DNA from 3 places in the Hungatella sp. L36 genome. Region 2 is predicted to be linked to each of the others. Evidence: predicted binding sites of a transcription regulator. Region 2 holds the regulator's gene; each other region holds the start of a gene.

Region 1 (4,252 bases), on a different contig from region 2:
CGCGGATCGATGATGCAGCCGAAGATGCCGATGGGCCGCGGATCGATGATGCAGCCAGAGATGCCGATGGGTCGCGGATCGATGATGCAGCCGGAAATGCCGATGGATCGCGGATCGATGATGCAGCCGGAAATGCCGATGGGACGCGGATCGATGATGCAGCCAGAGATGCCGATGGGGCGTGGAGTTATGCCGCAGCCGGAGATGCCGATGGGGCGTGGAGCTATGCCACAGCCGGAAATGCCAATGGGCCGTGGCGCAATGCCGCAGTCGAATGCACCGATGGACTCAGGTACGGTCGCTCGCCGGGAGGTAATGTCAGGCCGTGAATCAGCCGTTCGCCCAGAAATGCCGACGAATTCCGGTTCTATGAATTCATCCTGTGATATCGATCAGTTTCCGGTAGGCATGGCATACGTTCCGTGGCAGCGCTGGCAGCAGGTCTATCCGGTTGAAAAAGCAATGAACAGAGGGACAATTTTCCCGGATCTGGATAAACCGTTTTCCATGGGGAGGTGCAGATAATGGCAAATACCGATATGAACTGCAGCGCTCTGCTTCAAGCAGTCTATGAGGCGAGCTTCGCTATGGACGATGTGATTCTCTATTTGGATACTCATCCCAGTGATCAGGATGCGCTGAATTACTACCAATATGTATCAGATTTACGGAAACAGGCAATGGATGCCTATGAGGCTCAGTGCGGCCCGCTGATGTTTGACGAAGTCCGGTCCGATAATTACTGGACCTGGGTCAACAATCCGTGGCCTTGGGAAGGAGAGTGCGGCTGATGTGGAGATATGAAAAGAGATTACAGTATCCGGTAAATATTACAACACCGAATCCGAAGATGGCGACGTTTATTATGAGTCAGTATGGGGGACCAGACGGCGAAATGGGTGCCTCCATGCGCTACTTATCCCAGCGCTACGCCATGCCATATAAGGAGTGCAAGGGACTCCTCACGGATATCGGAACAGAGGAACTCGCTCATCTTGAGATTGTAGCGACGATCGTTCATCAGCTCACCAGGAACTTAACGCCGGAGCAGATTGTGGAATCTGGCTTTGGTCCTTATTACATTGATCACACCACGGGTATCTGGCCGCAGTCTGCGGGAGGAATTCCGTTTAATGCCTGTGAGTTTCAGTCGAAAGGCGATCCGATTACCGATCTGGTAGAGGATATGGCAGCGGAACAGAAGGCCCGGAGCACCTACGACAATATTCTGCGCGTAGTGAAGGATCCGGAGGTCTGTGATCCGATCCGTTACTTAAGGGAAAGAGAAGTGGTGCATTTCCAGAGATTTGGAGAGGCGCTGCGGATTACCCAGGATAATTTAGACAGTAAGAATTTTTATGCTTTCAATCCCAGCTTTGATGTAAAGAATAATTGCTGATAAAAAGGGAGGGGCCGGCAAGAGGGGGATTCTTGCCGGCCAGAGTATGAAAAAAAGTTTTGTTTGGTTTTTCTCTGTTACATGTATTACTATACATGGGATATGTGAAGAATTTTTGATGAAATTATGAAAAAAATGTGTACATTTGAATGGGACAAGTATCAGGTTAGTAGTTGAAACCTTTACTCAAGATATTGTGTATACAGTATTTCAGCTTATTGCATGTTGTGACTTCACGGGAAATCTGGTATATTTGTAAGAGTATTGTAAGAGCAAATGAGACACAAGGAAAGAGGGGACAGGCATGATTTTAGTAGCAAAACGTGATGGGGCAATCGTGGAATTTCATCTGGAAAAGATCTCCGAAGCTATAAGGAAGGCGTTTAAGGCAACGGGGAAATTTTATACGGAAGATATTGTGGAACTGCTGTCGATCAGAGTGACGTCTGATTTTCAGGGGAAGATGAAGGGCGACCAGATTGCGGTCGAGGATATCCAGGACAGCGTGGAGAAGGTGCTGGAGGAAGCCGGCTATACGGACGTGGCAAAGGCATACATATTATACAGGAAGCAGCGGGAGAAGATCAGGAATCTCGGTAAGACAACGCTGGATTATAAAGATGTGGTGGACAACTATGTGAAGGTGGAAGACTGGCGGGTGAAGGAGAACTCTACGGTCACATACTCTGTGGGCGGTCTGATTTTAAATAACTCAGGCGCGGTTACGACCAATTACTGGCTGACGGAAATCTATGATAAGGAAATCGCCGAGGCTTATATAGGCGGTGATCTTCATATTCATGACCTGTCCATGCTGACCGGTTATAGCTGTGGATGGTCTTTAAAGAGGCTTCTGATGGACGGGCTCGGCGGAATTACCGGAAAGATTACAGCATCTCCGGCGAAGCATCTGGCCACGCTCTGCAATCAGATGGTCAATTTCCTGGGAATTATGCAGAATGAATGGGCGGCATCCCAGTCATTTTCCTCTTTTGATACGTATCTGGCGCCCTTTGTCAAGGCGGACAACCTCTCGTATGACCGGGTGAAAAAGTGTATGGAGGCCTTTGTCTTTGGCGTAAATACGCCGAGCAGATGGGGGACTCAGGCACCATTTTCCCATATTTCCCTGGATTTGATGGTTCCGGAGGATATGGCATCGCAGAAGGCCATCGTGGGTGGACAGGAGATGGATTTCACCTATGGGGAGTGCCAGGCGGAACTGGATATGGTGGACCGGGCATTTCTGGAGACTATGCTGGAGGGCGATGCCAGCGGACTCGGTTTTCAGTATCCGATCCCGTCCTATGGACTGACTCCGGACTTCGACTGGTCTGATAATGAGAGAAACCGGCTTTTGTTTTCGCTGGCTTCCCATTACGGTACGCCGTATTTTACGAATTACGTCCGCAGCGGACTGACACCGGGAGATGTGAGAATTTCCTATGACGGGGTAACTCCTGATTTACATGAGCTGCGCAGCAAAGCAGGCGGTTTCTTCGGATATGGGGAACATACGGGATCGATCGGCGTGGTTACGATCAATTTGCCGAGGATTGCATATCAGTCGAAGAACGAGGCGGAGTTCTATGAGAAACTGGATGAGAAGATGGATCTGGCGGCGCGTTCCCTGCGGACGAAGCGTGAGGTAATCTCCAATCTGCTGAAGAACGGCCTGTACCCATATACGGCCTGCTATCTGTCTGATTTCAGCAACCATCTTTCGTCCATCGGCATTATCGGGATGAATGAGGCCGGCCTGAATGCACCGTGGCTGGGAGAGGGCATGGAATCTGAGAAGACGAGACAGTTTGCCGCTGCCATGTTAAATCATATGAAGGAAAAGATCGTGGGATACCAGCTGGAATACGGGGATCTCTACGGTCTTGAGGCGACGCCGGCTGAGTCGGCTACCTACCGTTTCGCCATGCTGGATAAGGAAAAATTTCCTGGTATCAGGACGGCAGGGCACGAAGGAGATGCACCGTATTATACGAACAGTACGAAGCTGCCTGCGGACTACGATGGTTCCCTGGAAGATGCTCTGGCGAATCAGGATCAGCTGCAGCCGCTTTATACGGCAGGAACCGTGTTCCATGTTTATATGGAACGCGAGTTTGACGACTGGAAGAAGGCGCGGGATCTTCTGCACGACATAACGACCGGTCATGATATTCCTTATTATACGCTGTCGCCGATCTACTCTATCTGCCAGTCCTGCGGATATCTGCCGGGAAGGCAGAACGTGTGTCCCAAATGCGGAGGCCGCGCCGCGGTCTACAGCAGAATTGCCGGTTATTACAGACCGGTTCACGACTGGAACGAGGGGAAGGCACAGGAGTTCAAAAACAGAATCATGTTCCGTGTCTGAGTTTTGGCTATCCTGTAAGCAGCAGTGAATTTTCCGATTATGCACATCTAAGGTATATTCGCATATGATATAGTACAAACCTGATAAATTAAAGGAGATCAATCATATGTGTTGTTGTAATAATAGATGTAATGTAAATTGTGGATGTAATTGTGGATGCGGTTCCTGGAGCTGTGGATGCGGAAATAACAATAATAACAATAATAATTCCTGCTCATGCAGACCGAATGACTGGGCTAACTGCCAGTTCCGCCGCGGCTATGCTGCAGGCTTTAACGCAGGTTATGAGACCGGCTTCAGAGATGGCTTCTGGGCAGGCAATAATAACAACGTAATGCCGATTACGGCTCCTGGCACCGCTGCTGAAGGCGGATGCGGATGTGGCTGCCGCTAATCACCTCGTAAAAATGGATATTCGCTGACACGATAAGATCCGCCGGCACGTTGAGTGCCGGTGGAAACAGTAAAAAGAAAAAAGAAAA
Region 2 (4,252 bases):
CCTGATTCCAGAAGGGAACCGGTGGAGGAAGGGCTGACACCAGCGGAAGGGCTGGCCGGCGCGGGAGAAAGACCGGTGAATACAGAGGAAGGACCGGCGAATATAGAAGAGAGTCGGGCAGCTGCAGAAGAGGGGCAGGCAACTGCAGAAGAGAGTCCGGCAACTGCAGAAGAGGGGCCGGTAAATGCAGAAGAGAGTCCGGCAACTGCAGAAGAGAGTCCGGCAAATGCAGAGAAAGAACTGGCGAATGCAGAAGAACCAGCAGCAGAAGACGCAGCTGACCGTTACGACACGCAGAACAGCGGAACGGGATCGGATTTCCATGAGTTGAATGGATATCCGGATACCGGAAGCAGACAGTATGAGAGCTGGGGCAGAGAAGAATACAGGCAGAACGATAACTGGCAGCAGGACAACCGTGAGAGGGGCGACTGGCAGCAGGACAGCTGGCAGCAGGACAACCGTCAGCAAAACAACTACCAGCAGCCCAACTACCAGCAGCCCAACTACCAGCAGCCCACCCCCCAGAACAGCTATTACCGGGACGAATACCGGCAGGCGGCTAATCCTGCGTATACACAGCCTCAAAAGCAGAGCAGCATGGCGTTGGCTTCCCTGATCATGGGGATCATCGGGATCGTTACATCCTGCTGCTGTTACGGCGGGGTGATTTTTGGCAGCCTGGGAATCCTGTTTGCGCTGTTGTCCAAAATGGGAGATACGATGGAGGGATATGCGAAGGCAGGTCTCATTACCTCGATTATCGCGCTGTTTCTGGCGGCCATGGCAATGATATTTCTATTTGGAATGATGAGTTCATCCCTTCTGTCAGGAGGTGCTTTTTAATGAAGACAACGTCAACGGAACTGAAAAAACGTGCGAAGCTTACGCTGTCAGGCAACTATGGAACAGCCGTGGGCGCCATGCTGATTGTGTATGTCCTACTGATCGTCGTTATTATGATTTTTATCGGTATATCTGCAGTCAGCACACTCTCCTGGATCGGCGAACCCGGCTTCAACCGGGGAGGCTGGATTCGCTCATTGGCAATCGAGATGGTGATTTATTTCATTGCGATCCTTTTGGTTTACCTCATAATGGTCGGAATACGAAGGATGTTCTACCATATGTGTACAGGCCAGCCGTATTCACTGGGAGATATGTTGTTTGCCTTTACTCACAGGCCTCAAAGATTTTTAGGCGTATACTTTATCAACCTGGTATTTGGTATGATCATTGGAATCCCATATTTTGTGGTAAGCGTTTCCGCCCGTATTACGGGTTATATCCCCATACTGGCAGCGCTTCAGTTTCTGATGTATCTGCTTCAGATAGTCGGAATCGTCGTGTATAGCCTGCATTTTAAAATGGCGGTTTACCTTCTGATGGAAGATCCCGAGCGGACGGTGATCAGCTGCTTCCGGGAGAGCGCGGCGCTCATGAAAGGGAACAAGGGCCGCCTGTTTTATCTGGGAATCAGCCTGATCGGGATGTATTTGCTGGGGTTCGGATCGTTTGGAATCGGGTTTTTATGGATTTTACCGTATATAGAGACGACCATGATTCACTTCTATCTCGATATGAGCGATGGACCTCGCCGGGAAGAAGCATATGATTACGAGGAACCGGTTTATGACGGCAGAAGCTGTGACGGCCTTTACGGAAATGTACCGGAGTAATAATTTGTATCACACATAGGAAATGCGCATAGAATACACTAAGGAATATAGAAGGTGCAGGCTATGCGCATTTCAGATCTTAAACAAAAAGAAGTGATTAACATCTGCGACTGCAAACGCCTTGGCTATGTGGGCGACGTGGATTTTGATATGGATACGGGCTGTCTTCTGGCGATTATCGTTCCCGGGCCGGGCTGCTTCTGTGGATTTCTGGTCAGAGAAAAAGAGTACATCATTCCCTTCTGTGACATCTGTCAGGTGGGGAGAGATATTATCCTGGTGAAAGTAGATCTGGAAAAAGCTGAGGAAAAATGCAAGATATAGTGTAATATGTGCTTGCGAATCTACGGATTGTGGGGTATGATATACATAATTAAAAAGTAACGGATCCGGAGCCGCGAAAAAATGTGTATTTTTTTTCGCGGTTTTGGGCCCTGCACAAAAAACAGTGGGATTTCTCATTTCTGAAAAGAAGGAAAGAGAAATCGCCCAACAGGAGGATAGCGACGTGAAATGTCCATTTTGTAATGAAGCAGATACAAAGGTCATTGATTCAAGACCGGCGGATGACAACAGCTCCATCAGACGCCGCAGGCAGTGTGAGAAATGCGGAAAGAGATTTACAACGTATGAAAAACTGGAGACTCTGCCGCTGATGGTTATTAAGAAGGACGAGTCCAGAGAAGTCTATGAACGTTCCAAGCTGGAAAAAGGAATCCTTCATTCCTGCCACAAGCGTCCCGTTTCTTCCCAGCAGATTGATTCCATGGTGGACGAGATCGAGACACAGATATTCAATATGGAAGAGAAGGAAGTCTCCAGCTCCGCGATCGGAGAGCTTGTCATGAAAAAGCTGCAGGAGGTCGATGAGGTCGCATATGTCCGTTTCGCCTCCGTATATCGTGAGTTCAAGGACGTGAATACGTTCATGGAAGAGATCGGAAAATTATTGAAAAAGTAGGAAGATGTATGTTTAACAGATTTTATCCGGATGAAGACGTGGCCTCTGCGTATGACATTCCGTATGACGCCCTTTATAAAAAGGGAATCAGAGGCGTAATCTTTGATGTAGACAACACCCTGGTGCCCCATGACGCGCCGGCGGATGAGAGAGCGAAGAACTTGTTTTCTCATCTGCGGGCGCTTGGCATGGACACCTGCCTGCTTTCCAATAACAAAGAGCCGCGGGTGGCAGCTTTTGCAGAAGCTGTCGGCGGCTCTAACTATATCTATAAGGGCGGAAAGCCGGGCGTGAAGAATTATAAGAAGGCGATGGAGCTCATGGGGACGAGCTTAAACAGCACGATATTCGTGGGAGATCAGCTGTTTACCGACGTCTACGGGGCCAAACGGACGGGAATCAGGAGCTTTCTGGTGAAGCCGATCAATCCGAAGGAAGAGATTCAGATCGTATTAAAACGGTATCCGGAGGCACTTATCTTATTTTTTTATCGCAGGGACAAAAAGAGGAGACAGTATGATAAGCGGAAAAAGTAAAGTATGCGGAGTCATGGCGTATCCGGTGGAGCACTCCATGTCACCGCTCATGCATAATTATTACTCGGAAAAGACAGGAACAGATCTCGTCTATGTACCGTTTAAGGTGGAGCCGGGACGTGTGGAGGAAGCGGTAAAAGGAGCCTACGCCCTTAATTTTACCGGCATGAATGTCACGGTTCCTCACAAGCAGGAGGTCATGAAATACCTGGTGGATATTGACGAGGACGCAAAAGCCATCGGTGCCGTCAACACGCTGGTGCGGACCGACGGCGGCTACAAGGGCTATAACACGGACGCGGCAGGACTGAAACGAGCCATGACGGAGGCGGGAATCGAAATCCGGGACCGCACCTGCATTCTGTTCGGAGCGGGCGGCGCGGCCAGGGCGGCAGCCTGCGTGCTGGCGAAGGAAGGCGCGTCTGTGATTTATGTTCTGAACCGGAGTTTGGAAAAGGCGGAGGCCCTTTCTGAGATCGTCAATGAGCGGTTCGGCCGCAGAGTCATGCTTCCCATGGCCCTGGACGATTACGGAAAGCTGGAGTGCAGCTCCTGCCTGGCGGTTCAGACCACCAGCGTAGGGATGCATCCGAACGTGGATCACGCCCCGGTGGAGGATGCGGAATTCTATAAAAAGATCGATACGGCGGTAGACATTGTGTATACGCCGATGGAGACGAAATTTATGAAATACGTCCGGGCAGCCGGCGGCAAGGCCGTGGGAGGGCTCGATATGCTGATTTACCAGGGCGTTATCGCCTACGAGCTGTGGAATCCGGAGACCGTGTTTACCAGAGAGATGATCGACGGTGCGAGAGTGCTGATGCGGGAAGAACTGGAGGCGGCGCGATGAAGAACGTGATTTTGATCGGCTTCATGGGGGCCGGTAAGACAACGGTCGGAGAACGGTACGCAAAGAAGCACGGTCTCCCCATGGTGGATACGGACTGGCTGATCGAAGAGCGGGCCGGCATGACGATATCGGAGATATTTGCGCAGAAGGGCGAGGACGAGTTTCGGAGGACGGAGACGGCGGTTCTCCAGACGCTTCTTTCCGATACACAGGAAAAGGTCAT
Region 3 (4,252 bases), on a different contig from region 2:
GACGCTCTATGAGAGCGCCCAGGCGGAAGGAATCGAAAATGCCGAGCTGTACAACCGGATGGGCCTCTGCAAATTCGGGGAAAAAGATTATGAGACGGCTATTACCTATTTCGCCCAGGGATTATTAAAGCCGGACGCGGCCTCGGTGCCGGACCTGATCTACAATCAGGCGGTTGCATACGAGTACAAGGGAGACTTTGACAAGGCGCGGGAGCTGATGGAGCAGTATGTGGCAGGAAACAGCTCAGACGAAGAAGCCGCGCGGGAACTGGAGTTTTTAAAAACAAGGTAATGGATTAGGAGATCAATGGCTGATTTAGTGGAGTTAAAGGAAATCGAAGAGCGGGTCATTCTGGTGGCCGTGAGCACGGAAGAGGAAAGCCTGGCAGCAGCCTCCTTAGAGGAGCTGGAGGAGCTTGTGGAGACGGCGGGAGCCGTCACGGTGGACAAGATCATCCAGAACCGGGAACGGATTCATCCGGGGACGTATCTGGGCAAGGGAAAGATCGAAGAGGTGAAGGAGCGCGTCTGGGAGCTGAATGCCACTGGCATTGTCTGCGATGACGAGCTGTCGCCCGCACAGCTTCGGAATCTGGAGGAGGCACTGGATACGAAGGTGATGGACCGTACCATGGTAATTCTCGACATTTTCGCTTCCAGGGCGACAACCAGGGAAGGTAAGATCCAGGTGGAGCTGGCCCAGTTGAAGTACCGGGCGGCCAGACTGGTGGGACTGAGAAATTCGCTCTCCCGTCTGGGCGGCGGAATCGGAACGAGAGGTCCCGGCGAGAAGAAGCTGGAGGTGGACCGTCGTCTGATTCACGACCGGATCGGCCAGCTGAAAGCGGAACTGGAGGATGTGAAGCGCCACAGGGACGTGGCCAGGCAGCAGCGGACAAGGAACCATACTCCGGTGGCAGCCATTGTGGGTTACACCAACGCGGGAAAGTCCACGCTGCTCAACACGCTTACGGACGCCGGAATTCTGGCGGAGGACAAACTCTTTGCCACGCTGGACCCGACAACGAGAAACTTAGAGCTTCCCGGCGGGGAGCAGATTCTTCTGACTGACACGGTCGGATTTATACGGAAGCTGCCCCATAATCTGATCGAGGCGTTTAAGAGCACACTGGAGGAGGCAAAATACTCGGACATCATTCTTCATGTGGTGGACTGCTCCAATCCCCAGATGGATATGCAGATGTATGTGGTCTATGAGACGCTGAAGGATTTGGGCGTTCACGACAAGGAAGTGATCACAGTCTTTAATAAGATAGACGCGGCAGGTGAGATGAGGATTCCCCGCGACTTATCTTCCGATTACCAGGTGAAGATTTCGGCAAAGACCGGGGAGGGACTGGACGAGCTCCTGAATCTGCTGGAGAGTATTTTGAGGAGCAGGAAAGTATTCCTGGAGCGGATATACCCCTATCAGGATGCCGGAAAGATACAGCTGATCCGGAAATACGGCCAGCTTTTGAAGGAAGAGTACCGGGACGACGGTATTTTTGTCAGCGCCTATGTGCCTGCGGAGATGTATGCAAACCTGATTTAAAATGGCAAAAAGCATAAATGTACGGCTGCGGAGCACACCGGTCGAATTGGTGGTTGAGAAACTGTGTAAGGTGTGCTATACTGACAGACAGTCCGCAGTTTTGCGATAAGTGACTCGAAGCTTATAAGAAAACATAATAAGACACAATATATGGTTTTAATGTTTTTTGCGAAACCAGATATTGTGTTTTTGTTTCTCTTCTGCTATAATAAACAATGCACCGGTTAAGGCGGTGTCAGGGTTGTAAAAGGAAAGGAGTCAGGTATAAATGATATCAGTATTGAAAAGAGATGGGGAGGTCGCTGAATTCAGTCTGAATAAGATAACGGAAGCGATAAAGAAGGCATTTAAGGCTACAAAGAAGGATTTTAATAATGAGATTCTGGAGCTGTTGTCCCTCCGTGTTACGGCGGACTTTCAGGAAAAGATGAGAGACGGCCAGGTAACGGTTGAGCAGATTCAGGACAGCGTTGAGCACGTCCTGGAGCAGACCGGTTACACGGATGTGGCAAAGGCCTATATTTTATACAGAAAACAGAGAGAAAAAATCCGTAACATGAAGAATACCATCCTGGACTATAAGGATGTGGTGAACAGCTATGTGAAGGTGGAGGACTGGCGTGTCAAGGAGAACTCGACCGTTACCTATTCCGTAGGCGGCCTGATCTTAAGCAATTCCGGTGCGGTTACGGCAAATTACTGGCTGTCCGAGATATACGATCAGGAGATCGCGGATGCCCACAGGAATGCGGATATCCATATCCACGATTTGTCCATGCTGACAGGCTACTGCGCGGGCTGGTCCTTAAAGCAGCTTCTCATGGAAGGTCTGGGCGGCATTCCGGGCAAGATCACATCATCCCCTGCAAAGCATTTATCCGTGCTCTGCAACCAGATGGTCAACTTTTTAGGCATAATGCAGAATGAATGGGCAGGCGCTCAGGCATTTTCCTCTTTCGATACCTACCTTGCTCCTTTTGTAAAGATAGATAACTTAACCTACCCGGAGGTGAAGAAGTGCATCGAGTCCTTCATCTACGGCGTTAATACGCCAAGCCGCTGGGGTACTCAGGCGCCGTTCTCCAACATCACGCTGGACTGGACCGTGCCGGGCGATATGGCAGAGCTTCCGGCTATTGTAGGCGGTAAGGAAGCGGACTTCAAGTACAAAGACTGTAAGACAGAGATGGACATGATCAACAAGGCCTTCATCGAGACGATGATCGAGGGAGACGCCAACGGACGCGGATTCCAGTATCCGATCCCGACCTATTCCATCACCAAGGACTTTGACTGGTCCGATACCGAGAACAACAGACTGCTGTTTGAGATGACCTCCAAGTACGGTACGCCTTACTTCTCCAATTACATAAACAGCGATATGGAACCCAGCGATGTCAGAAGTATGTGCTGCCGTCTGCGCCTCGATCTCCGTGAGCTGCGCAGGAAGACGGGCGGGTTCTTCGGATCAGGCGAGAGTACCGGATCGGTGGGCGTCGTAACCATCAATATGCCGAGAATCGCTTACCTGGCAAAGGACGAGGCCGATTTCTACAGCCGTTTAGACCATATGATGGACGTTTCCGCAAGGTCCTTAAAGACGAAGCGGGAAGTGATCACCAAGCTGCTGAACCAGGGACTGTACCCTTATACCAGGAGATATCTGGGAACCTTTGAAAATCATTTCTCCACCATCGGCTTAATCGGCATGAACGAGGTTGGCCTCAATGCCGGATGGCTGGGCGAAGACATGACAAGTGTACAGACACAGGAATTTACAAAGAATGTATTAAACCATATGAGAGAGCGCCTTTCCGATTATCAGGAGAAATACGGCGACTTATACAATCTGGAGGCTACACCGGCGGAGTCCACGACCTACCGTCTGGCCAAGCATGACAGGAAGAGATATCCGGATATTAAGACGGCCGGAGCCGAAGGGGATACGCCTTACTATACCAACAGCTCTCATCTGCCTGTCGATTATACGGCGGATATATTCGATGCTCTGGATATTCAGGATGAGCTGCAGACCTTATACACCTCGGGAACCGTATTCCATGCCTTCCTGGGCGAGAAGCTTCCTGACTGGGCGGCCGCGGCGAGACTGGTGCACACCATTGCGGAGAACTACAAGCTTCCGTATTACACGCTGTCACCGACGTATTCCATCTGTGCAGAGCATGGCTATCTGATCGGCGAACACAGCGTCTGCCCGATCTGTGGAAAGCGCGCTGAGATCTACAGCCGTATCACCGGCTACTACAGACCGGTACAGAACTGGAACGAGGGCAAGACGCAGGAATACAAGAACCGTACCACCTACGACATCACTGGATCGGTACTGAAGAAGGGAAGCAAGAGTGCGGAGACGGTGAAGGAAGCCGTTCACAACGCAGAGATTCCGGCTGGTTCCTACCTCTTCACGACCAAGACGTGTCCAAACTGCAAGATGGCAAAGCAGTTCTTAAAGGACGTGGATTATGAGGTAGTGGATGCAGAGGAGAACGCAGAGCTGGCGGAACAGCTTGGCATCATGCAGGCGCCTACCCTGGTAGTCGTGAGAGATGGCCAGGTGAAGAAGATCGCCAATGCCTCCAACATCAGGAAGTATGCGGAGACCATCGCATAATACATCATGAATCAGTAAATATAAAATGCCGCAAATCACGGAGTAAAAAGTGATTCTGCGGCATT

The links. The regulator NrdR, encoded in region 2, represses ribonucleotide reductase genes. The targets are predictions, from matches to a motif close to CACAANATNTTGTG.
Region 1: the regulator NrdR is predicted to act here: its motif matches at 1,585-1,598, upstream of H8S80_RS25105 (ribonucleoside triphosphate reductase).
Region 3: the regulator NrdR is predicted to act here: its motif matches at 1,728-1,741, upstream of H8S80_RS02240 (ribonucleoside triphosphate reductase).

The regions. Positions count from the first base shown of each region.
Region 1 covers NZ_JACOPC010000013.1:152,152-156,403, reverse strand. The annotation lists gene H8S80_RS34425 (spore coat associated protein CotJA) at 1-525, shown strand, start outside; gene H8S80_RS25115 (spore coat protein CotJB) at 525-791, shown strand; gene H8S80_RS25110 (manganese catalase family protein) at 791-1,399, shown strand; gene H8S80_RS25105 (ribonucleoside triphosphate reductase) at 1,704-3,770, shown strand; gene H8S80_RS25100 (hypothetical protein) at 4,112-4,252, opposite strand, start outside.
Region 2 covers NZ_JACOPC010000010.1:217,306-221,557, reverse strand. The annotation lists gene H8S80_RS22095 (hypothetical protein) at 1-846, shown strand, start outside; gene H8S80_RS22090 (DUF975 family protein) at 846-1,679, shown strand; gene H8S80_RS22085 (PRC-barrel domain-containing protein) at 1,743-2,003, shown strand; gene nrdR (transcriptional regulator NrdR) at 2,188-2,640, shown strand; gene H8S80_RS22075 (YqeG family HAD IIIA-type phosphatase) at 2,649-3,176, shown strand; gene aroE (shikimate dehydrogenase) at 3,157-4,029, shown strand; gene H8S80_RS34380 (shikimate kinase) at 4,026-4,252, shown strand, end outside.
Region 3 covers NZ_JACOPC010000001.1:533,218-537,469, forward strand. The annotation lists gene H8S80_RS02230 (tetratricopeptide repeat protein) at 1-292, shown strand, start outside; gene hflX (GTPase HflX) at 308-1,555, shown strand; gene H8S80_RS02240 (ribonucleoside triphosphate reductase) at 1,824-4,187, shown strand; gene H8S80_RS02245 (AraC family transcriptional regulator) at 4,223-4,252, opposite strand, start outside.